4 regions of the Mesorhizobium sp. P171375 genome follow, and region 4 is predicted to be linked to each of the others. Evidence: riboswitches for the same ligand, from Rfam matches in the RefSeq annotation. Region 4 holds a riboswitch; each other region holds the start of a gene.
The links. A riboswitch is a leader RNA that binds a small molecule or an ion and turns the genes downstream of it on or off. The one in region 4 is predicted to bind cobalamin.
Positions count from the first base shown of each region.

Region 1: linked by a shared signal. The riboswitch ahead of ACYHH6_RS25640 (CbtB domain-containing protein) and the one ahead of ACYHH6_RS06850 (aromatic ring-hydroxylating oxygenase subunit alpha) in region 4 are both predicted to bind cobalamin.
Region 2: linked by a shared signal. The riboswitch ahead of ACYHH6_RS26380 (DUF1636 family protein) and the one ahead of ACYHH6_RS06850 (aromatic ring-hydroxylating oxygenase subunit alpha) in region 4 are both predicted to bind cobalamin.
Region 3: linked by a shared signal. The riboswitch ahead of metE (5-methyltetrahydropteroyltriglutamate--homocysteine S-methyltransferase) and the one ahead of ACYHH6_RS06850 (aromatic ring-hydroxylating oxygenase subunit alpha) in region 4 are both predicted to bind cobalamin.

Region 1 covers NZ_JBYNWF010000001.1:5,256,430-5,264,151, forward strand. Annotated here, with positions in the region: gene cobD (threonine-phosphate decarboxylase CobD) at 1-819, opposite strand, end outside; gene cbiB (adenosylcobinamide-phosphate synthase CbiB) at 818-1,795, shown strand; gene cobO (cob(I)yrinic acid a,c-diamide adenosyltransferase) at 1,963-2,577, opposite strand; gene cobU (bifunctional adenosylcobinamide kinase/adenosylcobinamide-phosphate guanylyltransferase) at 2,577-3,089, opposite strand; gene ACYHH6_RS25635 (CbtA family protein) at 3,082-3,861, opposite strand; gene ACYHH6_RS25640 (CbtB domain-containing protein) at 3,877-4,056, opposite strand; cobalamin riboswitch at 4,093-4,287, opposite strand; gene ACYHH6_RS25645 (gamma-glutamylcyclotransferase) at 4,355-5,047, opposite strand; gene ACYHH6_RS25650 (aromatic ring-hydroxylating oxygenase subunit alpha) at 5,167-6,330, shown strand; gene ACYHH6_RS25655 (acetyltransferase domain-containing protein) at 6,606-7,607, shown strand; gene ACYHH6_RS25660 (methyltransferase family protein) at 7,604-7,722, shown strand, end outside.
Region 2 covers NZ_JBYNWF010000001.1:5,394,651-5,402,372, forward strand. Annotated here, with positions in the region: gene ACYHH6_RS26360 (NADH-quinone oxidoreductase subunit C) at 1-528, opposite strand, end outside; gene ACYHH6_RS26365 (NuoB/complex I 20 kDa subunit family protein) at 533-1,114, opposite strand; gene ACYHH6_RS26370 (NADH-quinone oxidoreductase subunit A) at 1,105-1,470, opposite strand; gene ACYHH6_RS26375 (winged helix-turn-helix domain-containing protein) at 1,806-3,005, shown strand; cobalamin riboswitch at 3,035-3,237, shown strand; gene ACYHH6_RS26380 (DUF1636 family protein) at 3,277-3,702, shown strand; gene cobW (cobalamin biosynthesis protein CobW) at 3,705-4,757, shown strand; gene ACYHH6_RS26390 (cobaltochelatase subunit CobN) at 4,776-7,722, shown strand, end outside.
Region 3 covers NZ_JBYNWF010000001.1:2,097,643-2,105,364, forward strand. Annotated here, with positions in the region: gene ACYHH6_RS10050 (glycosyltransferase family 10 domain-containing protein) at 1-913, shown strand, start outside; gene ACYHH6_RS10055 (hypothetical protein) at 1,051-1,404, opposite strand; gene ACYHH6_RS10060 (cytochrome-c peroxidase) at 2,361-3,416, shown strand; gene metE (5-methyltetrahydropteroyltriglutamate--homocysteine S-methyltransferase) at 3,855-6,206, opposite strand; cobalamin riboswitch at 6,301-6,497, opposite strand; gene ACYHH6_RS10070 (hypothetical protein) at 6,635-6,904, opposite strand; gene ACYHH6_RS10075 (adenosine kinase) at 6,905-7,722, opposite strand, start outside.
Region 4 covers NZ_JBYNWF010000001.1:1,379,774-1,387,495, forward strand. Annotated here, with positions in the region: gene bglA (beta-galactosidase BglA) at 1-372, shown strand, start outside; gene ACYHH6_RS06830 (ABC transporter ATP-binding protein) at 438-1,550, shown strand; gene ACYHH6_RS06835 (DUF680 domain-containing protein) at 1,623-1,862, opposite strand; gene ACYHH6_RS06840 (DUF680 domain-containing protein) at 1,986-2,189, opposite strand; gene ACYHH6_RS06845 (DUF680 domain-containing protein) at 2,270-2,473, opposite strand; cobalamin riboswitch at 2,977-3,178, shown strand; gene ACYHH6_RS06850 (aromatic ring-hydroxylating oxygenase subunit alpha) at 3,296-4,543, shown strand; gene ACYHH6_RS06855 (FAD-binding oxidoreductase) at 4,581-5,681, shown strand; gene ACYHH6_RS06860 (FAD-binding oxidoreductase) at 5,696-6,436, opposite strand; gene ACYHH6_RS06865 (molybdopterin-dependent oxidoreductase) at 6,433-7,044, opposite strand; gene ACYHH6_RS06870 (DegQ family serine endoprotease) at 7,166-7,722, opposite strand, start outside.

The sequences.
Region 1 (7,722 bases), 3.9 Mb from region 4:
CCGACCGAACAGCGCATCGAGTCGCGCGGCATCCTCGGCCAGCCGGCGGCGCATGTCGGCCTGCCAGCCGCTGTCGGCAAGCGCGCGGATGCCGTACTCCAGTGCCGGACCGGCGACGGCCCAAGGTCCGAATTGCGTCTCCAGCCTTTCGACCGTCAGCGTGTCGGAAAGCGCAAAACCGAGCCGCAGGCCGGCAAGGCCAAAGAACTTGCCGAAGGAGCGCAGCACGACGATGCCGCCCTGCCCGACATCGCCGGCCAGGCTTTCCACGCGCGGGCCGACATCCATGAAGGCTTCGTCGACCACCAGCAGCCCGCCCTTGGCGCGCAATGCCCCAGCAAGCCGAAGCAGCCTTTCCCGCGAAACGACCCGCCCGTCCGGATTGTTGGGATTGACGACAATGGCAAGGTCGGCACCGGCAAGCGCCTCGACATCCTCGACCTCCGCCACCGCATGGCCGGCGATCGCGGCTGCCCTGGCATGCTCGGCATAGGTCGGCCCCAGCACCAACGCCCGGCCGGGGCTCACCAGCGAGGCGACGCGCGGCAACAGGATCTGCGTGCCCGGGGCTGCTGCAACATGCACCGCCGACGGCGCGCCATAGGCATCGGCGGCGACCTTAGCCAGCTCATGCAGACGCGCCGCTTCCGGCAATCGCGACAGAGCGGTGGCGGGCAGATCGAAAAGCGGGTAGGAGTGCGGATTGATACCTGTCGAGAGATCGACGAAAGGCTGTGGCGCGTGGGGGAAGAGCGCGCTCGCCCGGCCAAGGGATCCACCGTGATCCACCGCAGCAATCGCTCCATCAGAAAGCTTCATGTCGGTCCTGATCGCTTTCCTGTCGCTGGCCATCGAACGCATCCTGGGCTACCCGGACTGGCTGTTCCGTGCCGTTGGCCATCCCGTCACCTGGTTCGGCAGGCTGATAGCCTTTCTCGACCTCCGGCTCAACCGCGACACTGATTCCGACGCGCAGCGTCGTCGCCGCGGCATGCAGGCGCTGCTGGTGATCGTGCTGGTGCCTGCGCTGATCGCCTTCGCGGTGCAAATCCTGCTCTGGCAGCTCTTTCCTGCCGGGATGATCATCACGGCAATTCTGGCCTCGTCGCTGCTGTCGCAAAAGAGCCTCACCGAACATGTCGAAGCGGTGGCCGACGCGCTGGACACCGGCGGGCTGGCGCTCGGCCGCATTGCGGTCGCCCGCATTGTCGGCCGCGATCCGGAAAAGCTCGACCACGCCGGCGTCAGCCGCGCCGCGATCGAAAGCCTGGCCGAGAATTTTTCCGACGGCATCGTCGCACCCGCCTTCTGGACCGGCGTCTGCGGCTTGGCCGGCGGCGTCGCCTACAAAGCCGCCAACACCGCCGATTCGATGATCGGCCATCGCACGCCGCGCCACGAGGCCTTCGGCCGGGCAGCGGCACGCTTCGACGACTGGATCAACCTGCCGGCCTCCCGGCTGGCCGCACTGCTGATCGTTGCCGCGGCCTTTCTTGTCGACGGCGCCGATCCCCGCAACGCCTGGGAAGCGGTGCGGCGCGACGCCAAAAAGCACCGCTCGCCCAATGCCGGTTGGCCGGAGGCGGCGATGGCCGGCGCGCTCGGCCTGGCATTGGCGGGACCGCGCAGCTACGGCGGCGTTGTCGTCGAGGATGCGTTCATGGGCGAAGGCGGCCGTCGCGAGGCGGAGAGCCTGGACATCAGGCGGGCGTTGAAACTCTACCAGGTCGCCGACTATCTGCTGATCGCGCTGTTCGGGTTGCTCTCGGCGGCGCTGATCGCGATGACGTTCTGAGAGCTTCACCCTCCCCTTCCTTCACCCTCCCCCTTGGGGAGGGTCGGCGCGAAGCGCCGGAGTGGGGGACAGTGCCCTACGAGAACCCCCACCCCGATCCGCTTCGCGGATCGACCTCCCCACAAGGGGGGAGGGTAAGAAACCGCACAAGGCGGAAGGATAAACCCCTAAAACTCGATCCCCTGCTGCGCTTTCACGCCCGCAGAAAAATGATGCTTGGTCACGCTCATTTCCGTGACAAGATCCGCTGCCTCGACCAGCGCCGGCTTGGCGTTGCGGCCGGTGACGACGACATGCAGGCCTCCGCGCCGGGCCTTTAGGGCCGCCACGACCTTGTCGAGATCGAGATAGTCGTAGCGCAGCGCAATGTTCAGTTCGTCGAGCACCACAAGGCTGATCGACGGATCGGCGATCAGTTCCTGTGCCTTGGCCCAGGCCGCTTCTGCCGCAGCGATGTCGCGCTTCAGATCCTGCGTTTCCCAGGTGAAACCTTCGCCCATCGTGTGCCAGACGACGCGGTCGCCGAACGCGGCGAAGCCATCCTTTTCGCCGGTGTGCCATTTGCCCTTGATGAACTGCACGACGCCGACGCGCTTGCCATAGCCGAGCATGCGCAGCGCCAGGCCGAAGGCAGCTGTGGTTTTGCCCTTGCCGGGTCCGGTGTTGACGATGAGCAGTCCCTTCTCGACCGTCTTTTCGGCAACCTCGGCGTCCTGCACCGCCTTGCGCTTGGCCATCTTGGCGCGGTGGCGTTCCTCGTCTGTTGCGTCGATGTCGGTCATCATTTCACCTTGAGTGGCAGCCCGGCCACCATCAATAGCACCGTATCGGCAATTGCCGCGACCTGCTGGTTGAGCCGGCCGGCGGCATCGCGGAACCGGCGTGCCAGCGCATTGTCCGGCACGATGCCTTGTCCGACTTCGTTTGAGACAACGAACCACAGTCCGCGCGGCTGCGAAAGCACATCGGCCAACCGCCGGCATTGCGCCTCGAGATCATGATCGGCCAGCATATGATTGGTCAGCCACAGCGTCAGGCAATCGACGAGCACCGGCTGGTTGTCGGGCAAGGCCTCGAGCGCGCCGGCAAGATCGAGCGGCGCATCGATGGTCGTCCAGCCCTCGCCGCGTCGCGACCGATGCAGCGCAATGCGCGCACGCATCTCATCGTCATAGGCTTCAGCGGTGGCGATATAGGCCCATGACGGCGGCAACGCCGTCACCAGGGTTTCGGCGTGCGCGCTCTTGCCGGAGCGCGCACCGCCGATGATGAAGGTCAAACTGCGATCAGGCAAAGCTGTCGCGCAGGCTGGTCGCGGTGCCGGTGAAGCGCCCGCGCACCACGCCGATAACGGCGCCGAGCACCAGCCAGAACACCAGATTGGTTACTGTCACCGCCACCACGAACTGGTGATGCAGGCCTTCGGGGATCGGCGTCTCGAAGCTGTCCGGCTGCGGCGCGCCGACAATATGCGGCGCCACGATCAGGGCCACGGCCAGGATCGCCAGCGGCAGCGATTTGCGGAAGGCGATCAGGCCGAGACCGGCCGCGGTCGCCGCCACCGTTGCCCACCACCAGATCTGGCGCTGGGTGAGGTCGGCCGCCGGCATCGCCGGCAGTTCCGGCGGCAGGCCGAGGCCCGGCGCCAGCGTGAACACGGCAAAGCCGGCCAGACCCCAGAACACGCCCTGGCGCCAGTTGCCGATGCCGCCGGCGAATTCGGAAACCGCCACCAGGACCAGCGCGAAACCGATGCCGGTGACGATATTGGCCAGCACGCTGAAGGCGAAGCGCTCGAAGCCGTCGGCCGGTGCCCAGCCTTCGTCCTCCGCCGGTGCGGCTGCTTCAGCCGGTGCGGGTGCTGCGCTGCTCATGGCATTGGTGTCCGTAGCGTTGGCGGCGGGCGCTGCGGCATGCTCATGTTGATGGCCACCGCCGGCCTGTTCGAAGACTTCCGCCTTCAGGATGAGCGGCACGGTGGCATAGGCCTGCATGCACGCGAGAACGACGCCGGCCACGAGCCCGGCGATCGCCGCGACGAACACGACGTTGCGAAACAGATTCATGATGTCAGGTCCTCGTCAGTGGCAGGGAAACGCCATCGAATGGCGATAGTCGTGCGCGGCATTGTGGACCGCATCGATATGCGAGAAGCCGACAACGCCGATGACGAAAATGCCCAGAAACGCGCTAAGCACGAGCTGCATGAAGCGCGACTGCGAGGAGACGGAAGCGCCGAGGGAGACGGAAGCGGTATTCATATCTTGTCCTTTCGCCCTCCACCCGAGGGCATCGAAGTCAGTTCCCTGTCGCCGGCAGGTCTCCTGGCTCGCGGATCAGCGCCCTTCCCCACCTTCCCGAAGAAAAATCCTCAGTGGCTTGGAGAGGACTACCGCACACAGTTGCGGGGGCAGCCACGGCATTGGGCAACAAGTCAGCCCTCACCGCATTCCCTCTTGGTCCCTAACGGAACCGACGACATGCGTGACTATAGGCTGAAACAGCCGCATCCGGCAAACCAAATTCCGCCGGCCAACAGCGCGAATGCGCCATGCGGCGTTACGGGTTCAAGGCGGTGATCCGCTCGGCAACCAGCCGCTGCAGCCGCCACAGATGGCGGTCGTGAATGCCGCGCTCCTCCAGATTCTTCACCGTGTTGTAGAGATAGTCGGCGCCCGACCCCCAGTGCCCGCAGGATGTGGCCAGCCGCTCGACGACCTTCGCCTCGTCGAGCGGACCGGAATAGGTCAGGCCGTTGCGATTGATGACGAAAGCCAGCGCCCTGAGCGGACCGGCCTCGCTTGCAAGCTTCAGCATGCGCGGCCGGTAGCTTGTCGGCTTCAGCGTGACTTCGCGTCGGAACAGCCGGCCCAGTTGCTGGCGCCTGTTGTCGTCGGCCAGCCGGAAGGCAACGCCTTTGCACTGTCCGCCGCTGTCGAGTGCCATCATCAGGCCGGGGCTTTCCTTGGTGCCCCGCCAGCGCGTCATGTTCATGCAAAAGGAGCGGTGCCAGCCGCGCGCCAGGGCGACACGGTCCTCGACATAATCAATTTCCGGTTTCCAGATCAGCGAGCCATAGCCGAACAGCCACATCGGCTCGGTGTCCGGAAGCTCGGCCTGCAATTCATCCAGCAGCGAATCATAGTCGCTGTCATCCAAATGCATCGAGTCCGGATCCGGCCCGGGGTCCCTGATCTCGCGCCAGCAGCGCGCGACCAGCTCCGGCGTAAGCGACATCTGTCGTGCGGCCAATTTCCACCCCCCAATGTGCCGATATGATTATGCGCCGCGCCCCAAACCGGCAATGCCGCACCCTGATTGACAAACGATTTGCCGGGGTGTCGGCTGGCGTATACCGGAGGAAGCCAGCCATGCAACCCAGCCCGAGCCAGCGCGACCCCTATAACGGCCTGACGAAGGCCGAGCCGACGCTGGCGTCCTCGGCCTATTGGGACGCCGGCGCCTACCAGCGCGATCTCGACGCCATCTGGTACAAAAACTGGCTGCTCGTCTGCCGCGAGGCTGACCTTGCCCAGCCTTTGGCGTTCAGGACATTTCGTGTCGGCACGCAGGAAATTGTCGTGCTACGCGACGACACCGGCGAACTGCGCGCCTTCCACAACACTTGCCGGCATCGCGGCTCGCAGCTTTGCCAGGAGAGCGAGGGCCGGCTGAAGGCGCGGCTGATCACGTGCCCCTACCACGCCTGGTCCTATTCGCTGCGCGGCGATCTCGTGCGCGTTCCCTCGAAATCGCTGCCCGACGGTTTCGACAAGGCCGATCATCCGCTCTATCGGGTGGCGCTGTCGGTCTGGCGCGGCTTTGTCTTCATCAACCTTGCTGAAAGCGTCGACGGTACGGCTGCGTCATCCTTCGATCCGGCTTCCGGCAACCTCGGCAACTGGCCGCTGGAAACGCTGGTATCAGGCCATGTCCTGCGCAAGGTGATGAATTGCAACTGGAAGATCTTTTGGGAGAACTTCAACGAGTGCCTGCACTGCCCTGGCGTCCACAAGGACCTGTCGCGGCTAGTGCCGATCTACGGCCGCGGCCTGATGAGCCGGCACGACGACCCCGACTGGGTCCGCCATGCCGACAATGACGCGCCGGAGTTTTCCGGCGGCTTGCGCGCCGGCGCCGAGACCTGGTCGCGCGACGGCCATGTCCATGGCCCGGTCTTCTCCGGCCTGACGCTGGCCGAGCGTGCAGCCGGCCAGACCTATGCCACCAGCCTGCCGTCGATGTTCATCGTCGGCCATGTCGACTATGTCAGGACCGTACGGCTCACACCGCTCGGCCCCGAGCAGACCGAACTCACCGCGGAATGGCTGTTCGCGCCGGAGGCGCTCGCTGAGACCGACATCGACAATGTCGTCGCCTTCGGCACCCAGGTGCTGGAGGAGGATGCAGCGATCTGCGAGGTCAACCAGAAAGGCCTGCGCTCGATGCGCCACCAAGCGGGCGTGCTGATGCCTGAGGAATACGATCTGCATCGCTTCCACAACTGGGTGCGCGAGCGCCACGCAGCGCTCTGATCAAAGCGACTTCGGCAGATAGCGCCAGGTGACGAAAGCCGCAGGCCGCGGCCTGCAGGCCGAGCGTGACGAAAACCGAGCCCAGGCCGAAAAACGCCAGCACCACCGAATAAACCAGTGGCGGCAAAAAGCGAATTCGGCCAAAGCCTTTCCGGCTCTGACCTAAAGCGCCGCCTCATGCAGCCGCGACGCGAGCGATGCGAGCGCGCACGGCCTTCTTTTGTCCGGTGCAACCGTGATAGTCGTCTTCAGGGGCTGAATCAGATTACGAGACCATGAGCATCCAAACGCCGATCGCACCTGTTCCGGATCAACCGAAGCGCATCGTCGCCATCGACGTCCTACGCGGCATCGCGTTGATCGCCATGGCCAGCTACCACTTCACCTGGGATCTCGAAAATTTCCACTACACCGATCCCGGCCTTACCGCCGTCGGCTGGTGGAAGATCTATGCGCGCTGCATCGCTTCGACCTTCCTGTTCCTGGTCGGCGTCAGCCTGTTTCTCGCCCATGGCAGGCAGATCCGCTGGAACAGTTTCTGGAAACGCTTTGCCATGGTCGCCGTGGCGGCCGCCGCCATATCTGCGGTCACATACTTCGTCACGCCGGGCAGCTTCATCTTCTTCGGCATCCTGCATGAGATAGCGCTGGCCAGCCTGCTTGGCCTTCTGTTCCTGCGGCTGCCGTCATTTTTGACGCTGGTCGTGGCGGCAGTGGTGATCGCAGCACCCCTCTATCTCCGATCCGAAGCCTTCGATCATCCGGTGTTATGGTGGGTCGGCCTGTCGGCAATCAACCCGCGCTCCAACGACTATGTGCCGCTGTTTCCCTGGTTCGGCGCCGTGCTTGTCGGTATCGCCACGGCAAAACTAGCCTCCACCACCGGCGTTCTGGCGCGGCTGGCGACGCTGACGCCTGGAAGCTGGGCCAAGCCGTTCACCTTCATCGGCCGCCACAGCCTGGCGTTCTACCTGATCCACCAGCCGCTGCTGTTCGGCTGTGTCTGGCTGTTCTCGCAAATCTCGCCGGCGCCGGTCGAGACAAGGGAAGTGGTCTTCCTCAAGGAATGCCAGGTATCCTGCGAACAGCAGCGCGACACGGAGTTCTGCGCCAGCTATTGTGTGTGCATGCTGGACACGCTGCAGAGCGAGGCAGCATTCGACCGGCTCTACAATGGCGACCAGACACCGGAGTTCAAGGCGCATCTGAGCGACCTCGCCGGCATCTGCACCGCCAAGACGGAGGAGAGCCCGATGACGCAGGGAGGGCAACAATGACCGACAAGCTGCCGGCAAAAGCTGGGCCATCGAAATCAGGGCTGATTCCCTGGCCGCCGCTGATCTACTGCGCCGCCATCGCCATCAGCATCGTGCTTGGCCTCTTCTATCCCCT
Region 2 (7,722 bases), 4.0 Mb from region 4:
GAATTCCTGCTTCAATTCCACCGGCTCGTAGATCACGCGCTTGGCCTCGTCGTCGTAGCGGACTTCGACGAAACCGGTCAGCGGGAAATCCTTGCGCAGCGGGTGACCCTCGAAGCCGTAATCCGTGAGGATGCGGCGCAGGTCCGGATGGCCGGAGAACAGGACGCCATAGAGATCGTAGGTCTCGCGCTCGAACCAGTCGGCGCCGGGATAGACTGATGTCAGCGAGGGCACCAGCGTCTCTTCGTCGGCCTGAACCTTGATGCGGATGCGCAAATTCTGCTTCGGCGACAACAGGTGATAGACGACATCGAAGCGCTTGATCCGTGACGGATAGTCGGCGCCGCAGACATCGATGATCGAGATGAACTGGCAGCGTGGATCGTCGCGCAGGAAGGTCGCCACGTCGATCAGGTCGCCGGGCTCGACCGAGATCGTCAGTTCGCCATAGGCGAACACCGCATCGGTGACGCGACCCGGCAGCTTTTCGCCGAGATAGGTCGACAGTTCGCTAAGGGATGCGGCCATGGATTTACCGTTCGATCGTGCCGGTGCGGCGAATCTTCTTCTGCAAGAGAAGAATGCCGTAGAGCAGCGCTTCGGCGCTCGGCGGGCAGCCGGGGACATAGATGTCGACCGGCACGATGCGGTCGCAGCCGCGCACCACCGAATAGGAATAGTGGTAGTAGCCGCCGCCATTGGCGCAGGAGCCCATCGAGATGACGTAGCGCGGCTCCGGCATCTGGTCGTAGACCTTGCGCAAAGCCGGGGCCATCTTGTTGGTCAGCGTTCCCGCGACGATCATGATGTCGGATTGGCGCGGCGAGGCGCGCGGCGCAACACCGAACCGCTCCGAATCGTAGCGCGGCATCGAGGTGTGGATCATCTCGACAGCGCAGCAGGCCAGGCCGAAGGTCATGAACATCAGCGAGCCGCTGCGCGCCCAGGTGATCAGCGCCTCGGTCGAGGTGACCAGAAACCCCTTGTCGGCGAGTTCATTGTTGATCTCGAGGAAGAACGGGTCGTCAGAACCGACCGGACGTCCGGTATTGGGGTCGATCAGGCCCTTGGGCTTCGGTGCGACGAGCGTACCGGAACTGTCGTTCAATCCCATTCCAGCGCTCCTTTTTTCCATTCATAGGCGAAGCCGATGGTCAGCACCGCCAAAAACACCATCATCGACCAGAAACCGAGCATGCCGATCTTCGAGAACGACACCGCCCACGGGAACAGGAAGGCCACTTCCAGGTCGAAGATGATGAACAGGATCGACACCAGGTAGAAGCGGATGTCGAATTTCATGCGGGCATCGTCGAAAGAGTTGAAGCCGCACTCATAAGCGGAAAGCTTTTCCGGGTCGGGACTGCGGTAGGCCACCAGGAACGGCGCTATGATAAGCGCCAGGCCGACGACCGCCGCCACGGCGATGAAGAGGACGATGGGCAGGTACGAACTGAGCAGTGCGTTCATGCTGCGGGGCTTTCCGTTGGCGGCCAATCCACTTTGATTACAGCAACCAACCCTAATGCGGAAGCGTGACAGTTTAACCGCTGAACCGTTTTAGGTGCCTATGCTGCAACGCGGCGAGGGTTAGCGCAGGGCTTTCGGCGAAGCAAGTCAAACCTTGTTCAAAACGCAGTGCTGGACGGCAGGTCCGGAAAAACTGGTCCGATCCGCTCCTGTTTGATTTCCTTCACCTTTTACTCCACTTTTGTCTCCTGACATGTCTCCCGCCATTCGCCTGCTAGCATGGTCGGAATCACCGGCTAAAAATGCGCGAACAGGACCAGGGCAAAGGCATCTTGATGAAGGACAAAATATCGCTCGCTACCGCCAGGCGGATCGCACTGGCCGCGCAGGGTTTTACCGACCCCCGCCCGGGCGGCACACCCGATCGCCGCCACCTCGCCCGGGTGCTCTCGCGCACCGGCCTGCTGCAGATCGATTCCGTCAGCGCCGTGGTGCGCGCCCACTATATGCCGCTCTATTCGCGCCTTGGCCCCTACCCGCTCGCCCTCCTCGACAATGCCGCGGTCACCCGCAAGCGCACGGTGTTCGAATATTGGGCGCATGAGGCCTCGTTCCTGCCGGTCGAGACCTGGCCGCTGATGCGCTGGCGCATGCAGCGTGCCGAGAGCGGCGACGAAATGTATCTCGGCCTCGCCAAATGGGGCCGCGAGCACGCCGCCTATATCGAAGAGATCTACCGCGCGGTCGCCGAGCGCGGTCCGATCGCCGCTTCGGCGCTCGAAGGCCAGAAGGGCTCGGGCGGCTGGTGGGGCTGGAGCCATGCCAAGCATGCCTTCGAGTGGCTGTTCTGGGCCGGCCGTATCACCACGGCCCACCGTCGCGGCTTCGAGCGCTTCTACGACCTGCCCGAGCGCGTGCTGCCTCAGGCGATCCTCGATCTGCCGGTGCCGGCCGCCAAGGATGCGCACCGCGAGTTGCTGCGTATTTCCGCCCGCGCCCACGGCATCGCGACATCTGGCGATTTGCGCGACTATTTCCGCCTGTCGCCGGCCGACATGAAGGGCCGGCTGGAGGAGTTGGTCGAGACGGGCGAGCTTTTGCCGGTGCGCGTCGAAGGCTGGGACAAGCCGGCTTACCTCCACAAGGACGCCCGCCTGCCGCGAAAAATCGAAGCCCGTGCCTTGCTGGCACCGTTCGACCCCGTCGTCTTCGAGCGTTCGCGCAGCGAGCGTCTGTTCGATTTCCACTACCGCATCGAGATCTACACCCCCGCCGAAAAGCGGCAATACGGCTATTACGTGCTGCCGTTCCTGCTCGGCGACCGGATCGTGGGGCGCGTCGACCTCAAAGCCGACCGTCCCGCCAGCGTGCTGCGCGTCCACGCGGCTTATGCCGAACCCAAAGCGCCACCTGAGACCGCCGCACAACTCTTCGAGGAATTGAAGCAGATGCAGGGCTGGCTTGGCCTCGAGCGCATCGAAGTGACGCCGGCCGGCGATTTGGGACAGCCTTTGGCCGACATTGCCATGTCGTAGCCGTGCGTTGACAGTGCTGCCCGCAAAAGCCTAAATCCGCTGCAGACGGTCCCCTGCCCGCAACGGCTGGGGCCAAGAGGGAATGCGGTGCGGGACAAAATCCCAAATCCGCGGCTGTCCCCGCAACTGTAAGCGACGAGCCAAGGCCGAAAGCCACTGGGTAACACCGGGAAGGCGGCTACCAAGGCGATGACCCGCGAGCCAGGAGACCTGCCGTCTGCGACAGAAGAATCCGATCGCCTGGCGGGTTTCCGGGCAAGGAGCCCGGTTTTTGGACCAGAACAGCAGTTTTTCGGCTGGCACAGCGGGTATTTCGCCCGCCGATGGCGACGCCTTGGTCGGCGTCACTGTCATCGTCTGCGCCTCCTGCCGCGACGAGACCGGCTCAGACGCCCATCCCCGCGCTTGCGAATTGCTGGCTGAGGACACGCGCCGCGCCGCTGCCGGCGACATCCGTGTCCGCACCGTCGAATGCCTCGGCAATTGCAAGCGCCGACTCAGCGCCGCGATCCTGCGCGATGGCTGCTGGAGCTATGTCTTCGGCGACCTGACCACGACCAGCGGCGCCGATCTCGTCACCGGCGCCAAGCTCTTCGCCACCTCGACGGACGGCCTCATCCCCTGGCGCGGCCGGCCCGATAGCCTCAAGCGCGGCCTCGTTGCCCGCATCCCACCCCTCGACATGTTGAAGGACTGACCATGAACGCTCCAAATCCGGCCGGCAATCTCTCTCGTGTTCCCTGCACCGTCGTCACCGGCTTTCTCGGCGCCGGCAAGACGACACTGGTCCGCCATCTCCTGGAAAATGCCGGCGGCAAGCGCATTGCCATCATCGTCAACGAGTTCGGCGACATCGGCATCGACGGCGAGATTCTCAAGGGATGCGGCATCGACACCTGCCCCGAGGAAAACATCGTTGAGCTGGCCAATGGCTGCATCTGCTGCACCGTCGCCGACGATTTCGTGCCGGCCCTCGACCAGATCCTGGCGCTGACGCCGAAGGTCGACCACATCCTGATCGAGACCTCGGGCCTGGCTTTGCCCAAGCCGCTGGTCCAGGCTTTCCAGTGGCCGAGCGTGAAGAGCCGGGTGACGGTCGACGGCGTCATCGCCGTGGTCGACGGCCCGGCACTGGCTGAGGGACGTGTCGCCAACGACATGGACGCCCTGCAGGCACAGCGTGTTCAGGATGAGACGCTCGATCACGACGATCCAGTCGAGGAAGTCTTCGAGGACCAGATCGCCTGCGCCGACCTGATCATCCTGTCGAAGAGCGACCTGATGGATTCAGCCGGCTCGGCCCGCGCCAACGCCATCATTGGCGAGCACTCCGCGCGTGCGGTAAAAATCGTACCGACGGCGCATGGCAAGGTCGATCCTTCCGTCCTGCTCGGCCTCGGTCTCGCCGTCGAGGACGATATCGAGAACCGCAAGTCGCATCATGACGGCGCTTTCGACCACGAGCACGACGACTTCGACACCTTCATCGTCGACATTCCCTCGATCGCCAATCCCGACGAACTGGCAAAGCGCGTCACCACCATTGCCGAAGAAGAGAATGTGCTGCGCGTGAAAGGCTTCGTCGATGTCGGCGGCAAGCCGATGCGGCTTTTGCTGCAGGCCGTCGGCCCGCGCGTCAACCATTACTATGACCGCGCCTGGACGGCCGAGGACGACCGCCGCTCGCGCCTCGTCGTCATTGGCCTCAAGGGGCTGAACCGCCCGGCGATCGAGCGTATACTCGCCGGCTGACCCAAACCACGAGCCGCAATGCACATACTCACCACGACCTCCGCCTCGCTCGACGATCTCGCCGAGCCAGTTGATCTCAGGCAGACGCCGGCGGATATCGTGGCGCTGTCCTTCACCGACAGCGACCTCGCCGGGCTGGCGGCCGCATGGAAGGCTGATGCCGGCCGCCTGCCCTCGATGCGATTGGCGGCGCTCCGCGACCTGCGCCATCCCATGTCCGTCGACCTCTGGGTCGATAGCGTCGCCCGCCACGCCAAGGTGATTTTGGTGCGCATCCTCGGCGGCTACGACTGGTGGCGCTATGGCTGCGACCAACTCGCCGCGACTGCCCGCGAACGCGGCATAAAGCTGGCGCTGCTGCCGGGCGAAGGCCACGACGAGGATCTCAGGCTGATCGAAGCCTCGACGCTGCCGCGTGAGGAACTGGACGCATTGCTTGGTTATTTCCGCGAGGGCGGCCCGGAGAATATGAGCGCGCTGATGCAGCGGCTGGCGGGGTTGGCCGGGTCGGATGTGGCGGCGGCCGAGCCGGTCGCGGTGCCGAAAGCCGGGTTTTATGAGCCGGGGCGTGGAGTTGTCGACGTTGGCGTTCCTTCACACCCCCCTCTGTCCTACCGGACATCTCCCCCGCAAGGGGGGAGATCAGCCGTCGCAAATGCCGGCTCCCCTCCTGCTCCTTTGGATATCTCTGCACGGTCTGCGATTAGCGAAAACATCCATGAGAGCACAATCTCCCCCCTTGCGGGGGAGATGTCCGGCAGGACGGAGGGGGGTGGGCGGGAACGCGACGCCGACAATCCCCCCACACCCATCATCCCCATCCTCTTCTACCGTTCGATGCTGCTGGCTGCCGATGTCGCGCCGATCGACGCGCTTTTTGATGCACTCCGCCAGCGCGGCATCACCCCGGTCCCGATCTTCGTCTCCAGCCTGAAAGACGCCACCTCCCTCGCCTTCGTCGAAACCGCGCTGGCCTCGCTCAAACCCGCCGCCATCATCACAGCCACCGCCTTCGCTTCCGGTGCCGAGCCCGGCGTGGAAACCCTGTTCGACCGCGCCGGCGTGCCCGTCTTCCAGGTCATCGTTGCCACCACTCGCCGCGACGTCTGGGACAAGAACCAGCGCGGTCTGGCGCCCGCCGACCTTGCCATACATGTCGTGCTGCCCGAACTCGACGGCCGCATCCTTGCCGGCGCGATTTCCTTCAAGGGCGAAAGCGAGACCGACCCCGCACTCGGCCACCGCGCCTTCGCCAACCGGCCGGAACCGGATCGCGTGGCGCAGGTGGCGGATAGGGTAGCGGCCTTTATCAAGCTGCAGCAGACGCCTCGGGCGGAGCGCAAGTTCGCCATGCTGATCCCGGACTATCCAAGCGCCCCCGGCCGCACCGGCTATGCCGTGGGCCTGGATGTGCCGTCGAGCGTGCTGGCCATGCTGCATGACCTGAAGGAGCAGGGCTATGCGGTTGAAGGGATTCCGCAATCGTCGCGCGCGTTGCTGGATGCGTTGGAGCGGAGTGATGATGGGTTGGGGTTGGGGGAGTATCTCGATCTTTCGGTGGAGTTACCCACAGCGGCAATTGCCACTGTGGAGGCCGCTTGGGGGAAAGCAGAAGACATAAATTCGCGCGAGGCACCCCCCTCTGTCCTGCCGGACATCTCCCCCTCAAGGGGGGAGATTAGCGGTTCCTCCGACGACGCCATTCCTGCAGCGCCGGTGATTAGCGAAGGCCGAGGCGAAGGAATAATCTCCCCCCTTGAGGGGGAGATGTCCGGCAGGACAGAGGGGGGTGTTCAAGCGCCGACCTCGCCGCACTTCCCCTTCCGCGCCGCCACCTTCGGCAACATCACAGTCGCGCTGGCCCCCGACCGTGGCCGCTCGGCCGACCGCCGCGCCGATTACCACGACCCGACACTCCCGCCGCGCCACGCGCTGCTCGCCTTCGGCCTGTGGCTGCGTAAATCATTGAACGTCCACGCCCTCATCCATGTCGGCGCTCACGGCACACTGGAATGGCTGCCGGGCAAAACCGTTGCGCTGTCGCAAGCCTGCTTTCCCGAGATCGTCACCGGCCCGCTGCCCGTCATCTATCCCTTCATCGTCTCCAACCCCGGTGAGGCCGCACAAGCCAAGCGGCGCATCGCTGCCGTCACCCTTGGCCATTTGCCGCCGCCGCTGGCCGGCGCGGGACTGGACGAGGAACAGCACAGACTCGAGCGGCTGGTCGATGAATATGCGCAGGCCGACGGCCTCGACCGCCGCCGCCGCGACCGCCTCGCAAAACTGATCGTCGACACCGCGCGAAAGACCGGCCTTGCCTCCGAAGCCGGCGTCGCCAAAACCGACGCGCCCGATGAAGCGCTGCGCCGTATCGATGCCTGGCTTTGCGACCTCAAGGATTTCGCCATCAAGGACGGCCTGCACATCTACGGCCGAGCACCCGACGACGAACCAGATGCCATGCGCCTGCAAAGCGTTGCTGCCGAGAAGTCGGCACTGCTTGCCGCGCTGGATGGCCGCCACATCAAGGCCGGCCCGGCCGGCGCGCCGGCGCGTGGCCGCTCCGATGTGCTGCCCACTGGCCGCAACCTGTTCACCTCGGACCCGCGCACCATGCCGACGCCGACCGCCTATGATCTGGGCCGAGCAGCAGCGGAAGAAGTGGTGCGCGGCTACATGCAATCGCATGGCGACTGGCCGCGCTCGCTGGTCATCGATCTCTGGGGCTCGGCGTCGCTGCGCACCGGCGGCGAGGAAATAGCGCAAGGGCTGGCGCTGATGGGCTGTCGTCCGCAATGGGATTCTGCAACAGGCCGCATCACCGGCATCGAGGTGTTGCCTCCGGCCACGCTCGGCCGCCCGCGCGTCGATGTCACCTGGCGCATATCAGGCCTGTTCCGCGACATGTTCCCGACCCAGATCGCGCTGATCGACGCTGCCGCCAACGCCGTTGCCGCGCGCGACG
Region 3 (7,722 bases), 720 kb from region 4:
TTCTTGGGGCGTTTTGGATGATGCAATCCACCATCTCACTCCAAAGGGCAGTGGAATCTGGAACAACGTCGCTTTTGTACGCACTACATCCTTCGTGCCCGATTGGCATATTGTCTTTAACTCTGCTTCTCTTTTTGGGCTCCCTGTTGATATCGAGGCGAGCCCAAACAGGACAATCTTTGCAATCGGCGAACCGCCGACGAAAGCTCATCGTGCATTTCATGAAGGGCAGGGGAAGAATACTATCGTCCTGACGTCTGACGAAGAGCTGGCTGCTCGGCAGAATGCAGCGCGCCGATTCGTTTTGTCTCCGCCTATCACTCGGTCTTGGTCTGTAAACAAGACATATGACCAACTTCTGGTCAGCGAAGTGGTGGATAAACCGCTTCGGCTCTCATGGATTACCAGTAACATCGCCCTGCTAAAAGGACATCGATATCGGCTGGCGTTTCTGGAACGGCTGAAAAAGGAGCTCGATTTTGACCTGTTCGGCCGAGGTTTTCGGCTGATTGGAGATAAATGGAACGCACTCGCACCTTACCGTTACAGTATAGCGTTCGAGAATACTCGTGCTGACTACTATTTTACAGAGAAGCTTATGGACTGCTTCGTTGCTGAAACAATGCCGATCTATTACGGCAGCCCAGCAATCACGAGGTTCTTCCCTTCGGACTCTATGGTTCTGATTGACCCAGAGGACAAGAACGTAACCCAAAAAATTCAAGAAATCATCAACTCAGACCTCTGGAAGGAACGTCGCGGCGCAATAAGAGAGGCGAAGCGGCTAGTCCTCGAGAAATACAATACGTTTGCTTATCTCGCGGGCTTCATCGAAAGCGTTCAGGATAAACCCTTACCGCCAGAAATTATACACATCGAATCGCCTGAAGTTGATTTTGCAACAGACGAATGAATTAATCCAACGCTCGCTTCGCGTGCCCGGCGGTTGGTGGTCTGGCGAGATCGGTGCGGAGCGCTCGGCGGAGAATGCCTGCTGCGCAGACGGGCCGGCACGGGCGCACAAGGTCATGCGCCCCCGGCTGCCGCTGATCAGACGAACTGGGGAAGGCCAGGAACGGAATTGAGGACCTCGTCCACGAGTTCGTCGCCGGCATGTTCCTTGGCGCAGGCGATCGTCTCGTTGGCGAGGGCGGCGATCTTTGCCATGCTGAGACCCTCACCCATCAATTGCTGCCCGAGCCCCATAAGGCCGCCACCCTCTGGGTCGTCGCCATGATACTTCGCTACTAATTCCGAAGCTCCCGGAATGGCCTCGATCATGCGCGCGCCGGGACCGTCGGCCGCGTGGCTCCGCAGGAAACCCAGCATTAACCCAACGGCCTTCTCTGCGAGAGCCGGGCCGATGCCGGCACCAGTGGCGATGCGCGGTAAGATTTCTTCCATGCAGGGTCTCTCTCTCTTTGATTAGGTTTACAAGTGGCCGGTCCGGCGCCCCGCGCCCTTGGCCGAACCACAATGGAACTCCACTAAATAGGCCAGCGGAAGTGCTATTGCGCCTAAAACCGCCTCTGTCAACGCAAGCTGCGTCGGAAGTGCGTGTTTCGCAAACCGAAGATCATTGCAATTCACTTCAGTACGCATTGGCAACCGCACAGTTTGCGTTGGCTCGCTTATGGGCCAATGCCCCCCGCCCGTCAAATGATGACGACAACGTGGTCGGCGCCTAGGATCTGTGGATCAAGGTGAGGCAGTTACAGCGGGTGGACCTGCTCAAGCGCGGCGCCGTCGACACAAAGGGCTAGATTGGCGATACTGCGCGTGTTGGCCATGTCTTTCCTGGCGTGATGGGATGTTCGTAGAAGCGGAGCTATATGCCGGTGTGACGGTCCACCAAGGCGGAACGCCTATTCCGATACGAGATCCATACTGTCGTATAGACCGTCGCTGCTTAGGTGTTGAAACCGCCATCGCTGGTGACATCACAATGTGCAGTCGGCGGGTGTCGACAAGGCCGATTGCGTAATCAGCAGGTCAGGAGGAACGAATGAACCCTGACGTTTCAGAAGCTCACTTTTCGCAAGGCGTGCAGCGCACATCGTGCAAGAGATTGCCAGTCTTGCGGATGCTGTCGACTTTCTCAACCTTGGCTGGAAGATCGCAGTGACCGAATCTACGAAGCCGCCCTCAGGGCGTGCTTTGATGCATACAACCGGTTGCCGACCAGGGATACCCCTCCTCCCTGAAGTCCAATCGAGAAGAGCGATCCTTCCAAGAGGGTCCCAGCTCAGCTGCGAAAACAGGTGTGAGACCCCGTCCTCTCCCTCAAGCTGATCTAGCTCAGGGCGTTCATGAGCCGCAGATCGCATAATGGCTGCGTGGACGACGCAGGAAGACCAATTATGAAAATCCTATTCAGTACGATGGCTGTCACCTTGCTGGCACCCACCGCCTTTGCTGCGGATTCGATCCCCACCGACCTCAGAGATACGGCATTGGCCACCTTCACGGCTTTGCCATCCACCACGCCGACAGTCGCCAACAACCCGATCACCCCGGAAAAGATCGCTCTCGGCAAGGCACTGTTCTTCGATCCACGCGTCTCGGCGTCAGGCGTCTTGTCGTGCAATTCATGCCACAACCTGGCCACCGGCGGCGACGACAATCACGAAACCTCGATTGGCCATGGTTGGCAGAAGGGACAGCGCAACGCGCCGACTGTACTGAACGCTGTCTTCAACATCGCCCAGTTCTGGGATGGTCGTGCCGAAGACCTGAAGGCTCAGGCGAAGGGACCGGTCCAAGCCGGGATCGAAATGGCCAATACACCGGGCCAACTCATCGCCACTCTCCAGTCCATGCCGCAATATGTCGAGTGGTTCGATGCAGCTTTTCCGGCTGAAGCCGATCGGGTCACCTTCGACAACTTCGCCAAGGCGATCGAAGCCTTCGAGGCGACACTGGTCACACCTGCCCCGTTCGACAGCTTCCTGAATGGTGATGAGGTTGCCATGACTTCCGAACAGAAACAGGGCCTGGTGCTTTTCATGGACAAAGGCTGCTCGTCCTGCCATGCCGGCATCAACGTTGGTGGGCAAGCCTATTACCCATTCGGCCTCGTGGAACGGCCCAGCGCCGAAGTCCTGCCGGACAAAGACAAGGGCCGATTTGAGGTCACCAATGCAGCCGACGATTCCTATGTCTTCCGCGTGGCGCCGCTGCGCAACGTTGCACTCACCGCGCCATACTTTCATACGGGCAAGGTTTGGGATCTGAAACAGGCCGTCGCCATTATGGGGACCACCCAGCTCGGCGTAGTACTGGCGGACGAAGAAGTTGACCTGCTTGTTGCCTTCCTCAACTCGCTGACCGGAGAGGCACCTGACGTCGCCTATCCCATCTTACCCTCAGAAACGGCGACAACGCCCCGGCCTGTAACGCAGATCTCAGGAAAATAAGGGCCAACTGGCTGCGGACTCGCAATCGAAAATGATTGGCGATTTTTACTTGGCGACACGAATTGCGACGTCCATCTCCGAATTGGCGGGACGCTAGCGATACCCGGATCCTGCCACCTCGCCCGTAGTCTGCGCGATCAACTGGGGGCGGACAGACGCAGCACCATATATTGTCGCTGCCTGAGCGAACGCGCCAAGCAGTCTACTTTGAGAAACGACGCGTGTCCGATTTGTTCGAGGCGCGGGGCCTGTATGTCCCCAAGGAACCGATATTATAGCGTAGTGCCACATTTATATTTCTGCGGGATTAAGACACGTGCCGTAGGGAAATTGCACATTTGCGCCGAGTGGCTCATTTCCAAGAGTGTGATCGGTTTGGCATATTCCCGGCCGACATCCGCCAGCCGGCAACTCCCCACACGGTGAGGAAGAGAAGCCTCACGCCTGCACTTTCTGCCGGAGCGCGCGTGCTGCAGCGACCATGTTAATGAGGGCAGGGCGGACCTCCTCCCATTTGCGTGTTTTGAGGCCACAGTCCGGGTTTATCCACAGTTGGCCGTCGGACAGTCGCTCGCGGGCAAGCATGACTAAGTCCGAAATCTCGCCGACTTCCGGGACGCGTGGTGAGTGAATATCATAGACGCCAGGACCGATTTCGTTCGGATATTTGGAGCTCGTGAAGGCGTCCAACAGTTCCATCTTCGAGCGCGACGTCTCAATCGAAATGACATCCGCATCCATTCCAGCGATCGCGTGAATGATCTCGTTGAACTCCGAATAGCACATGTGGGTATGAATTTGAGTCGCGTCCTTTACACCCGTTGAAGCGATCCGGAAACATTCGACAGCCCAGTCGAGATAGACTTTCCAGTCAGATTGGCGCAGTGGCAATCCTTCGCGAAACGCGGCCTCATCGATCTGGACCATCCTTGCGCCGGATCTTTCGAGATCCGTCACTTCGTCGCGGATGGCGAGCGCGATCTGGCGGCAGGCTTCGGAGCGGGGTACGTCGTCGCGAACAAAAGACCAGTTGAGAATGGTGACTGGGCCTGTGAGCATTCCCTTCACGGGCTTTTCCGTAAGCGACTGGGCGAATTGCCACCAGCGCACTGTCATCGGATTGCGCCTCGATACGTCGCCGAAAATGATGGGGGGACGCACGTAGCGCGACCCATAGCTTTGTACCCAGGCATGCTGGGTGAGCGCGAAGCCGGACAACTGCTCGCCGAAATGCTGTACCATGTCGTTTCGCTCGAACTCACCATGCACCAGCACGTCCAGCCCGATCTCTTCCTGCCAGCGAATTGCAGCCTCGATCTCCTTCTTCAGGAACGTCTCATAGTCGACATAGCTCAGCTGGCCCTTCGCATGAGCGGCCCGCGCCTTGCGTACCTGCGGCGTCTGCGGGAAGGACCCGATGGTCGTCGTCGGGAACGGCGGCAGCCCGAGTGAGCCGGCCTGGACTCTGGAGCGCTCGCCAAAAGCGCTCTCTCGTCGCTTCGCGCTGTCCTCAATGCTAGCGATCCGCCCCTGAACAAGCGGGTCATGGATCCTCGTGGATGTCACGCGCGTGGCGGCAGCCTCGGCAGACGCTTTCAACGCGCCTGCCACCGCATCCCTGCCTTGGGACAGGGCCCGGGCCAGCAAGACCAGCTCGTCGGTCTTCTGGGCCGCGAAGGCGAGCCACGACCTGATGTCCGCGTCGAGTTCCGTCTCCATGCGCAGATCAATCGGCACATGCAGCATCGAGCAAGAAGGCGCGATCTCGACGCGGTCCAAGGGCCAGCCGGCGACGATCGCTTTGATGCGGTCGAGAATGGCGGGCAGGTTCGCACGCCAGACGTTGCGGCCATCGATCAAGCCAAGCGAGAGCACCAGATCCTTCGGAGCGAGCCGAGCCACCGTTTCCAGCTGCTCGGGAGCGCGCACGAGATCAATATGCAGGCCGGCCAGGGGCAGAGAAATCGCGGTTTCGAGATTGTCTCCCAGCGACCCGAAATACGTAGCCAGCATGATCTTCAGCTCGGGCGCGGCTTTCGACAGCTGGCCATAGGCGAATTCGAACGCAGCTCGTTCGTTCGGGTTCAGATCGAGGACAAGCGCTGGCTCATCGATCTGCACCCAGTCGGCTCCCGACAGCTTCAGCCTCTCCAGAAGCTGCTCGTAAACCGGCAGCAGCCGCGGTAGGAGCGCGATGGGACCGAACCCCTCGGCAGGCGATTTCGCCAGCTTGAGGAAGGTGATGGGTCCAAGGATGACTGGGCGTGTGTGAATGCCGAGAGCTTTAGCCTCGAGGAAGTAATCGACCGGCTTCGATGACGAGAGGGCGAACGTCTGATCATCATCGAGTTCCGGCACAATGTAGTGGTAGTTGGTGTCAAACCACTTGGTCATTTCCATCGCGGTTACACCAGGTCCATGAGCCTCCTCCTGGTAACCAGCGTGTCCACAATCCTGCGTCTGACCCTGGTAGCCGCGCGCCATTGCGAAGTAGATGTCAAGTGGGACCTCGCCGCTATTCCAGCCGTAACGGGATGGAACGGCCCCGACCATGGCTGCGGTGTCGAGCACATGGTCGTAAAGCGAGAAGTCGTTCGACGGGATTTTCGACACGCCGCGATCGCGCTGCTCTTCCCAGCTAGCGGCACGGAGCGCCTTCGACGTCGTGAGAAGGTCGCCAGCGGAAGATGTTCCGGACCAGTAGCTTTCAAGCGCGAATTTCAGTTCTCGCCGACGACCGAAGCGCGGCACGCCGAGCGTTGCTACAGGAATTTGCTGAGAGACAGTCATGTCATACCCCGATGATTGGGGCGTCGGTGACAAGGAAGGCGCTAGCAGGCCGGCATCAACGCCGGGTTGCAGCGGCCACCGAGACACCCCGCCCGTGGACGTAATTCGCGTGGCAGGTCTCCTGGCTCGCGGGGTCATAGCCTCTACCCGTCTTCCTGAGGGTATTCGCCTCAGTGACGTGTGTTGGCTCGCCGCTAACAGTTGCGGGGGCAGCGCCGGCATCGCACCGGCTTCCCTCTTAGCTCCGCTGCGGCAGCGCCGCACGCGAGAACCACGACACGCAGACAATCACAGCAGTTCGCTCTTTTGTCAATGACGCATAACGAAATGTTTATGTCGTTATGTGATCGCGCTTTTACGCCTTTGTCTAGCATTGTGAAATATTCAGTCTGCTCCCCGCATTCGGCATCGTGGGACGTGATCGCAAGTCAGTCCGACGGACGCCGCGAGTTCTCCGTTACCTCAGGAACCTTACTGGCCTTCCCCAAGCTGAGCTTCTGGAAAATGCTGGTGACGATCTGGATGACGGTGAATGCCGTCATGGCAAGCACGCCTTGCACCGCTCCTCCAGCGAGCTTCACGGCAGCAGCATGGGTCAGTTCTCCGAAGCGAATGGCTGTCGCTATCAGCGAGCTTTGACACAGTTCCGCCACTGCGGTCATCGCGTCAGTAGGGCGGCTGGTTAGTTGCCGGCGCATCTACAGCAACCCAGCCCCTTCCGCCTCGCGGCGCAAATTCTGCCTTGGCCTTGGGCCGATCTGCTGGATCACCAGGCCGGCCGCCAGCGAGCCAAGGTCGCCGCAGGTCTTGAGGTTGCGGCCCTGCGTGTAGCCATGCAGGAAACCGGCGGCGTAGAGGTCGCCGGCGCCGGTGGTGTCGACCAACTCCTTGATGGCGGTCGCCTCGATGACCACGGTCTCGTCGCCGCGCACGATCACCGAGCCTTTTTCGGAACGGGTGACGGCGGCAATCTTGCAGTCCTTGCGGATCTGAGCCAGCGCCTCGTCGAAGGATTTTGTCTGGTAGAGCGACTTGATCTCGTGGCTGTTGGCAAAGACGATGTCGACAGTGCCCGAGCGCATCAGCTCGAGGAACTCGTCCCGGTAGCGGTCGACGCAGAACGAATCCGACAACGTCATCGACACTTCGCGCCCGGCCTCGTGTGCGAGCTTCGCCGTCTGCCGGATCGCCTCCTTGGCGCGCGGCGGATCCCACAGATAGCCCTCGAAATAGGTAACCTTGGCGCCGGATGCCTTGTCGGCCTCGACGTCTTCCGGGCCGAGTTCGACGCAGGCGCCGAGATAGGTGTTCATCGAACGCTCGCCATCGGGGGTGACGAATATCATCGAGCGCGCCGTCGGCGGCTGTCCCTCAAGCGGCCTGGTGTCGAAGGCAACGCCCTGGGCATGGATGTCATGGGCGTAGATTTCGCCGAGCGGATCGTTCGACACCTTGCCGAAGAAGGCGGCGCGGCCGCCGAAGCTGGCGACGCCGGCCGCCGTGTTGCCGGCGCTGC
Region 4 (7,722 bases):
GGCTTCTCGACGGCCAAGCCCTGGCTGCCGGTGCCGGGCAAGCATTTGTCGCAAGCGGTCAACGTGCAGCAGGGCGACACCGCCTCGCTGCTCGAGCACTACCGGCGCTTTCTCGGCTTCCGCCGCCAGCATCCGGCGCTGGCCAAAGGCGACATCGAGTTCATCGAGAGCGAGGGCGATACCGTCGCCTTCACCCGCCGCGAGGGCAATGAGCAGATCGTCTGCGTCTTCAATCTGGGCAGCAGGCCGGCCGAAGTCGATCTCGGCGGCCAGGCGCTAAAACCCTTGAACGGACACGGTTTTTCGGCACAATCCGGCACAGGCTCCATCCGCCTCGGCGGCTACGGCGCCTGGTTCGGGCGTATCGACTAAGTTTTGACGAAACGGAATTTCTTGAGGAAATCTGGGTTCTCTAGGGAAATCACTGGGAGGAAATCATGGCCGATGTCACGCTGAGACAGGTGAAGAAATCATACGGTAATCTGCACATTCTCCATGGCATCGACCTCGACATAAAGTCGGGCGAGTTCATCGTCTTCGTCGGTCCGTCGGGCTGCGGCAAGTCGACCTTGCTGCGGTCCATCGCCGGGCTTGAGGAGATCACCTCCGGCGAGCTGAAGATCGCCGGCGAGGTGGTGAACGATGTGCCGCCTTCGAAGCGCGGCATCGCCATGGTGTTCCAGTCCTACGCGCTCTATCCGCACATGACCGTCTACGACAACATGGCGTTCTCGATGAAGATCGGCAAGGAAAGCAAGGCCGAGATCGACAAACGGGTACGGCAGGCAGCCGAGATCCTGCAGCTGACCAAATATCTCGACCGTCTGCCCAAGGCGATGTCGGGCGGCCAGCGCCAGCGCGTCGCCATCGGCCGCGCCATCGTGCGCAATCCGAAAGTGTTTCTGTTCGACGAGCCGCTGTCGAACCTCGACGCGGCGCTGCGCGTCGCCACCCGCATCGAGATCGCCAAGCTCAAGGAATCGATGCCGGCTACAACGATGATCTACGTCACCCATGATCAGGTCGAGGCGATGACGCTGGCCGACCGCATCGTGGTGCTGAAGGACGGCCATATCGAACAGGTCGGCACGCCGATGGACCTCTACAAGAAGCCCGGCAATCTGTTCGTCGCCCAGTTCATCGGCTCGCCGGCCATGAATATCTTGCCGGCGACAATCGACAAGACCGGCGATCCGACCATCGTCAGCCATGTCGGCGGCCGCAAGGCGACGGTGCCGATTGCGACGCCGGCGTCCGCCAAGGGCGCGGCGGTCAGCTTCGGCGTGCGGCCGGAAGATCTGTCGGCCGCCACCGGCACTGAGTATCTTTTCGAAGGCGTGGTGGACTATGTCGAGCAGCTCGGCGAGGTCCAGCTGGTCTATGTCGACATCGGCCGCGCCGACCTGCCGCTGGTGACCAAGCTGCCCGGCAATGTCGAGGTCAAGCGCGGGGCGAAGCTGCGGCTGACTGCGGATGCCGGCGACCTGCACATATTTGACGCCGAGGGACATTCCTTCTCGCTCAAGCCCGTGGAAGTGAAGGCGGCCTGAGATCGGCGCGTCGTATCGGCATAAAAAGAGCGGCGGGCTAGGCCCGCCGCTCTTTTTTGCAAACTTCGGCTGTTAGCGGTTGCCGAAGAGGTTCCGGTCGCTGCCTTGCGGGGCGGGCTTCTGCACGTCACCCGACGAGTTCAACAGCTTGTAGACCGGCGAACCGGTGTTCGGTACCGACGACGTCCGGGTGTTGTCTACGTTGACGGTCGCCTGGTTGTCGACGGCGCTACCGCCGACATTGTCGTTGCGGGCATAAGCACTGCCGGCGGCAACCAAAAGCGCAGCGGCAGCAAGAGCAATCTTCTTCATGTCAAGTCTCCTGAATTTCCATCATGTGGCGGAGCGGCCGATAGTCCCGCCGCTCTCCGGCTTGTTCGATGTTCGACTGGGATCGTTGTCCGAAAAACTCTGAGGTCAGATCCCGATCGTCTGTTAGCGACCGAAGAGGTTACGGTCGGCGCCCTGTGCGGGGGCCTGAGCAGCCGAATCCGACTTCGCAACCGAAGCCGTGTGGCCACTATCGGTCGACGTAACCGCAGGCTGGTTGGCGCCGTTCGAACCATAGTTGTCACTGGCGGCGAAGGCGCTGCCGGTGATGGCCAAAACGGCGGCGGCAGTAAGGATGATCTTTTTCATTTTAAATACTCCTGAATTTCTTCGAGATCCCAAGAGCAGCGGACAGGCCGCCACGCTTTTGTTTGGATCGGGATCAGCTGTTAACGGCCGAAGAGGTTGCGGTCGCTGCCCTGAACGACGGGCTGCTTGTCAGCGGGCGCCGACTTCTGAATGGAAGCCGTATACGAGCTGTCAACCGCGGCAGCGGGCTGGTTCGCACCATTGGAACCATAATTGTCGCTACCAGCGAAGGCGCTGCCGGTGATGGCCAAAACGGCGGCGGCAGTAAGGATGATCTTTTTCATTTTTAGTACTCCAGTTTTGCTGTCCGTCTAGCGGCGTGTGGTGGGAGCAATTCGCGTCGTTCGGACAAGCCCCGATGTGGGAAAGCCATAGGCTGGTTTCCAATCACGAAGTTGTTCCGGCTGGGCCATGATTTCACCTCTTGTAATTTTCATAAGCATGCCTATCATCTAACTTTGTGTAAATAATACAAAGGCTTATGTGACCATGCCGTCTGGCTCACCGAGTGTGTCCGGGCGTCAGCGTTCACACCGTCCTGCACGCATTGTCAACAGAAACGAACCGTTCGGTTCGATTTTAGAAACTGCTAATAGTCACTTTTCGATACTGTTGACGTGTTTTCCCTTAGTCGGCAGTCTGATTCGAGGTGATTTTGCGAGGGCCGCGATCCGCCCCGAAAACAACACCGTCAGCCCCACGATCGTCTGCCGCCGCGTTTGTCGTGCGTGTCGCGCCGCATGGAGACGATGTCGCTTTCATGCCGATGTCGCGATCGCTGCCGTGATTAGATGATCGCATCTCAGGTGCCGCTTCGTGACGACGCAGCGGAGAATTGGGAAGCCGGTCAGAATCCGGCGCTGCCCCCGCAACGGTGGTGGAGTTGAAGTCGCAACGGGAGACCACTGGGCAATAGCCTGGGAAGGTGTCGCGATGGTCCGCAAGGACAACTCCAGAGCCCGGAAACCAGCCCGAGATGCTTGAACTCGACTGATCGCGGTGGGCGGTCAAGAGGTGGATAGTGCATGTCCGGCATCGCGCCGGCATGCGGCCGATCCTTCCTCCATCACCACCAAGTTCAGTCCTTAAACCACGAGGACAGAACTATGGATGCACGCAACGACATGCTGAGGCTCTTGAACGGCCGCAAGCAAGGCTTTTCGCTCGAGCAGCCCTTCTACACCGACCCGGACTACTTCAAGCTCGACATGGAGCTGATCTGGTATCGCGACTGGCTGTTCATCGGCCATGATTGCGAGCTGCCGAAGCCCGGCAGTTATATCACCGTGCAGATCGGCGACTATCCGGTGGTGCTGGTCCGCGACCAGAAGGGCAACATCAACGCCTTTCACAATTCCTGCCGCCATCGCGGCAGCCGGGTCTGCAACACCGAGAAAGGCACGGCGGCAAAGCTCGTCTGCCCCTATCACCAGTGGACCTACGAACTCGATGGCCGACTGCTGTTTGCCCGCCAGATGGCCGAGGGTTTCGACAAGAGCCAGTTCGGCCTGAAGCCGGTCGCCTGCGAAAGTGTGGCCGGCTACATCTTCATCTGCCTGGCGAAAGAACCTGCAGACTTCGCGCCGATGCGCGCCATGATCGAGCCCTACCTCAAGCCGCACCGGCTGAGCGAAGCCAAGGTCGCCTTCGAGTCGACGATCATCGAGAAGGGCAACTGGAAGCTGGTCTGGGAAAACAACCGCGAGTGCTATCACTGCGCCGGCAACCATCCGGAGCTGTGCAAGACATTTCCAGAAGCGCCGACGGTGACCGGCGTGCAGGGCGCCGACAGCGATCCGGAGATGCTGGCGCACTGGGCAAAATGCGAGGCTGCGGGCCTGCCGAGCAAGTTCCGCATCGATCCGGCCGGACAGTATCGCGCCACCCGCGCGCCGCTGCTGCGCGATGCCGTCAGCTATACGATGACGGGAAAGCGCGCGGTGACGAAGAACCTTTCCGACAGCGTTGCCGCCGATCGCATCGGCACCTTGATGCACTACCACTATCCGACGACCTGGAACCACATCCTGATCGACCATGCGGTCACCTTCCGGGTGCTGCCGATCAGCGCCACTGAAACCGCGGTGACGACCAAGTGGCTGGTGCACAAGGATGCGGTCGAGGGTGTCGACTACAACCTTGAAGAGCTCACGCATGTCTGGACCGAGACCAACGACCAGGACCGTCGCATCGTCGAGGAAAATGCCTTCGGCATCCTGTCTCCCGCCTATGAGCCGGGCCCCTATTCGGAGCTGCACGAGGGCGGCGTGATCCAGTTCGTCGAATGGTACGCAGCCTTCATCGGTCCCCGCCTTGCCGAAGGCGGTCGGCCGGCGCTGCGCAGCGTCGCGTGAGCGCAAGCAGGCGAAGAAGGACCAGAGGATGAATGCGATGACGGATCTTGGCCTCTATCGCCATCTCGACCAGATGGCGCCGTGGAACGACAGGCTGCAGGTGCTGGAAGTGATCGGCGTCAGCGACGAGGCGCCGGACGTCAAGACCTTCACCTTCCGCTCCGACAACCAGACCTGGTTCCGCTACAAGCCGGGCCAGTTCGTGACGCTGGAGCTGCCGACACCGGACGGGCCGCTGATGCGCACCTATACGCTGTCGTCCTCGCCGTCGCGGCCGTTTTCGATTGCGGTGACGGTCAAGGCGCAGGCCGGCAGCATCGGCACACGCTGGATGTTCGACCATCTGGTGCCCGGCTCGCACGTCAAGGCCTACGGACCGGCCGGCGACTTTTCGTTGCACAGCCACCCGGCGGCCAAATATCTGTTCATCTCTGCGGGCTCCGGCGTGACGCCGATGATGTCGATGCTGCGCTGGCTGAACGACTGCACGCCATGGACAGATGTCGGCTTCGTCAACTGCGCGCGGCGTGCGGAAGAGATCATCTTCCGCAAGGAGCTCGAACTGCTCGGCGGCCATATGCCTGGCCTGTCGCTCGGCTTCATGATCGAGGAACGCTCGAGCCGCGAAGGCTGGTACGGCCATATGGGCCGCATCGACGCGATCCGGCTGCCGCTGCTGGCGCCCGATTTCCGCGAACGCGAGATCTTCTGCTGCGGCCCAGATCCGTTCATGCGCGCCGTGCGTGGCATGCTGGATGCCGCCGGCTTCGACATGACGAAATATCATCAGGAGAGTTTTGCCACACCTGCGGTGGAGGAAATCCCGGCGCCGTTTGCCTCACCCACCGAAGACGGCACTCCTGCTCCTGTCGAGGCCGTGACGCCGATCCGCTTCTCGCTTTCGGAGGTCGACGCCGACTGCGTCGCCGGCCAGACCGTGTTGCAGACGGCGCGCAGCTCGGGCGTGCGGATACCAGCCGCCTGCGAGTTCGGCCTGTGCGGCACCTGCAAGGTGAAGAAGGTCTCCGGCGATGTCGAGATGAGCCACAATGGCGGCATCCTCGACCACGAGATCGATGACGGCTTCATTCTTGCTTGCTGCTCGAAACCACTGTCGGCGCTCGAAATCGAGGCCTGAGCGGCGGCGCCCGCTCAGACGCCGTAGCGCTCGGTGCGGATGATGTCGGCTGACATGCCGGTGTCGATCAGCGCCTGGGCGGCGGCCGAGACGAAGGCATTCGAGCCGCAGACGAAGGCCAGCGCCGGCGGTTGCGGCAGCCGCGCCAGCGCCTGCATGACCATTGCCGTGTCGATGCGCCTTGAATAGTCGGACGGACGCTGTGCCGCCTCGCGCGTCAGCGTCAGCACCAGTTCGAAACCGTCGCGGCGGTCGTCGAGGCCGATCAGCTCGTCGCGAAAGATCACCTCGTCCCAGACCCGCACCGAAAACATCAGCGCGACCGGCACCGCCGATTTGCGCAAGGCCCGGTGGCGCACCATCGCCATCAGCGGCACCACGCCGGAGCCGCCGCCGACCAGAAGCAGCGGCCCGCCATCGCTGTCCGACCAGACGAAATGCCCGCCAAGCGGCCCGCGCAGCTCGATCTCATCGCCGATCGAAGCGACCTCGTGGAAGAAGGGCGAGACCTCGCCATCGTCGAGTTTTTCGATCGCCAGTTCGATCGTGGCGCCGCCCTCCGGTGCCGAGGCGATGGAATAGGAGCGGCGCGCCTGGTAGCCGTCAGGCGCCGTCAGCCGGATGTCCACATGCTGTCCGGCGCGATAGGCAAAAGGCCGCGACAGCGCGAAGAAGAAACTGGTGACGCGCGACGTGCGCTTTTCGATCCGGGTGATTTTCGCCGTCTGCCAGGGAGATTGCGGCGCTTCGCTCATGGATCGCCGCTATAGCGCTGTTCGCGCCATGGGTCGCCATAGATGTGATAACCGCGCAATTCCCAGAAACCCGGCTCGTCGCGTTCGGTGAATTGCAGCCCGTTCAGCCATTTGGCCGATTTCCAGAAATAGAGATGTGGCACCAAAAGCCGCGCCGGGCCGCCATGGTCGGCCGTGATCGGCTTGCCTTCATAGAGCAACGCCACCATCGCCTTGCCGGTGGTGAGGTCCTTGGCCGGCACGTTGGTGGTGTAGCCGTCATAGCCATGCGCCAGCAGGAAGCCGGTCGGCGCTTCTATGCCGGCATCGGCAAGAATGTCGTCGACCAGCACGCCTTGCCAGGCGGTGTCGAACTTGGTCCAGGCGGTGACGCAGTGGATGTCGCGCGTCATCTTGGTCAGCGGCAGCGCGTTGAACTCGGCCCAGTTCCATTTCTTGATCGGGCGTGGGCCGTGCTTGAGCGTGAACGACCACTCCTCGGTGCGCACCCGCGGCGTCGGTCCCGCCGACAGCACCGGAAAACCCTGTTCGAGATATTGTCCGGGCGGGATGCGCGCATCGGTCTCGGTTGGAGGCTTTCGACCGGAAGAAAAACCGCGAGTGACCATCGGACGATCCGTTTGCTGTGTGCCGCAGTGTTCTCGAAGACGTCCCGGCGGGCAACAGGAATTTTGGCGGCGCCGTGCGGCAGGCTTGCCGGCGGTTCCGGCGAGCCTGCCGCATCGTGCCTCAGCCGGCGGCGAAGGGCACCGCGACGAAGATCTGCGCGTCGCCGCGATCGACCAGAAACAGCACCGACTTCCGGCCCGACTTGCCCGCCTCGGCGATCGCCTGGTTGGCCTGTCTTGCGTTGCGCACCGGAGACTGGTCGACGGCGACAATGACATCGCCCGGCTGCAGGCCGGCATTGGCGGCCGCCTTGTCCGGATTGACGCGCTCGACCACGGCGCCGCGTTGGTTGGACGCCAGGTTCAGCTCCTCGCGGATATCAGGCGTAAGGTCGGTCAGGCCGAGTCCGAGCGAAGGCACGTGCAGCGCCTGGCCGGCCGAAGGCTTGGTGTTATCGCCCTCGGTCGACGCGGTCTTTACATCGTCATTGTTGCGGCCGACATCGGCTGATATTTGCACCGTCTTGCCGCCGCGCCAGACTTCGAGCGTTTCCTTCGCGCCGGGCGAGACGTCGGCGACAGCGCGCGACAGGTCCTTGGGATCCTTGATCGCTTCGCCGGCAAAGCTGGTGATGACATCGCCGGTCTTGATGCCCGCCTTTGCCGCCGGCGATCCCT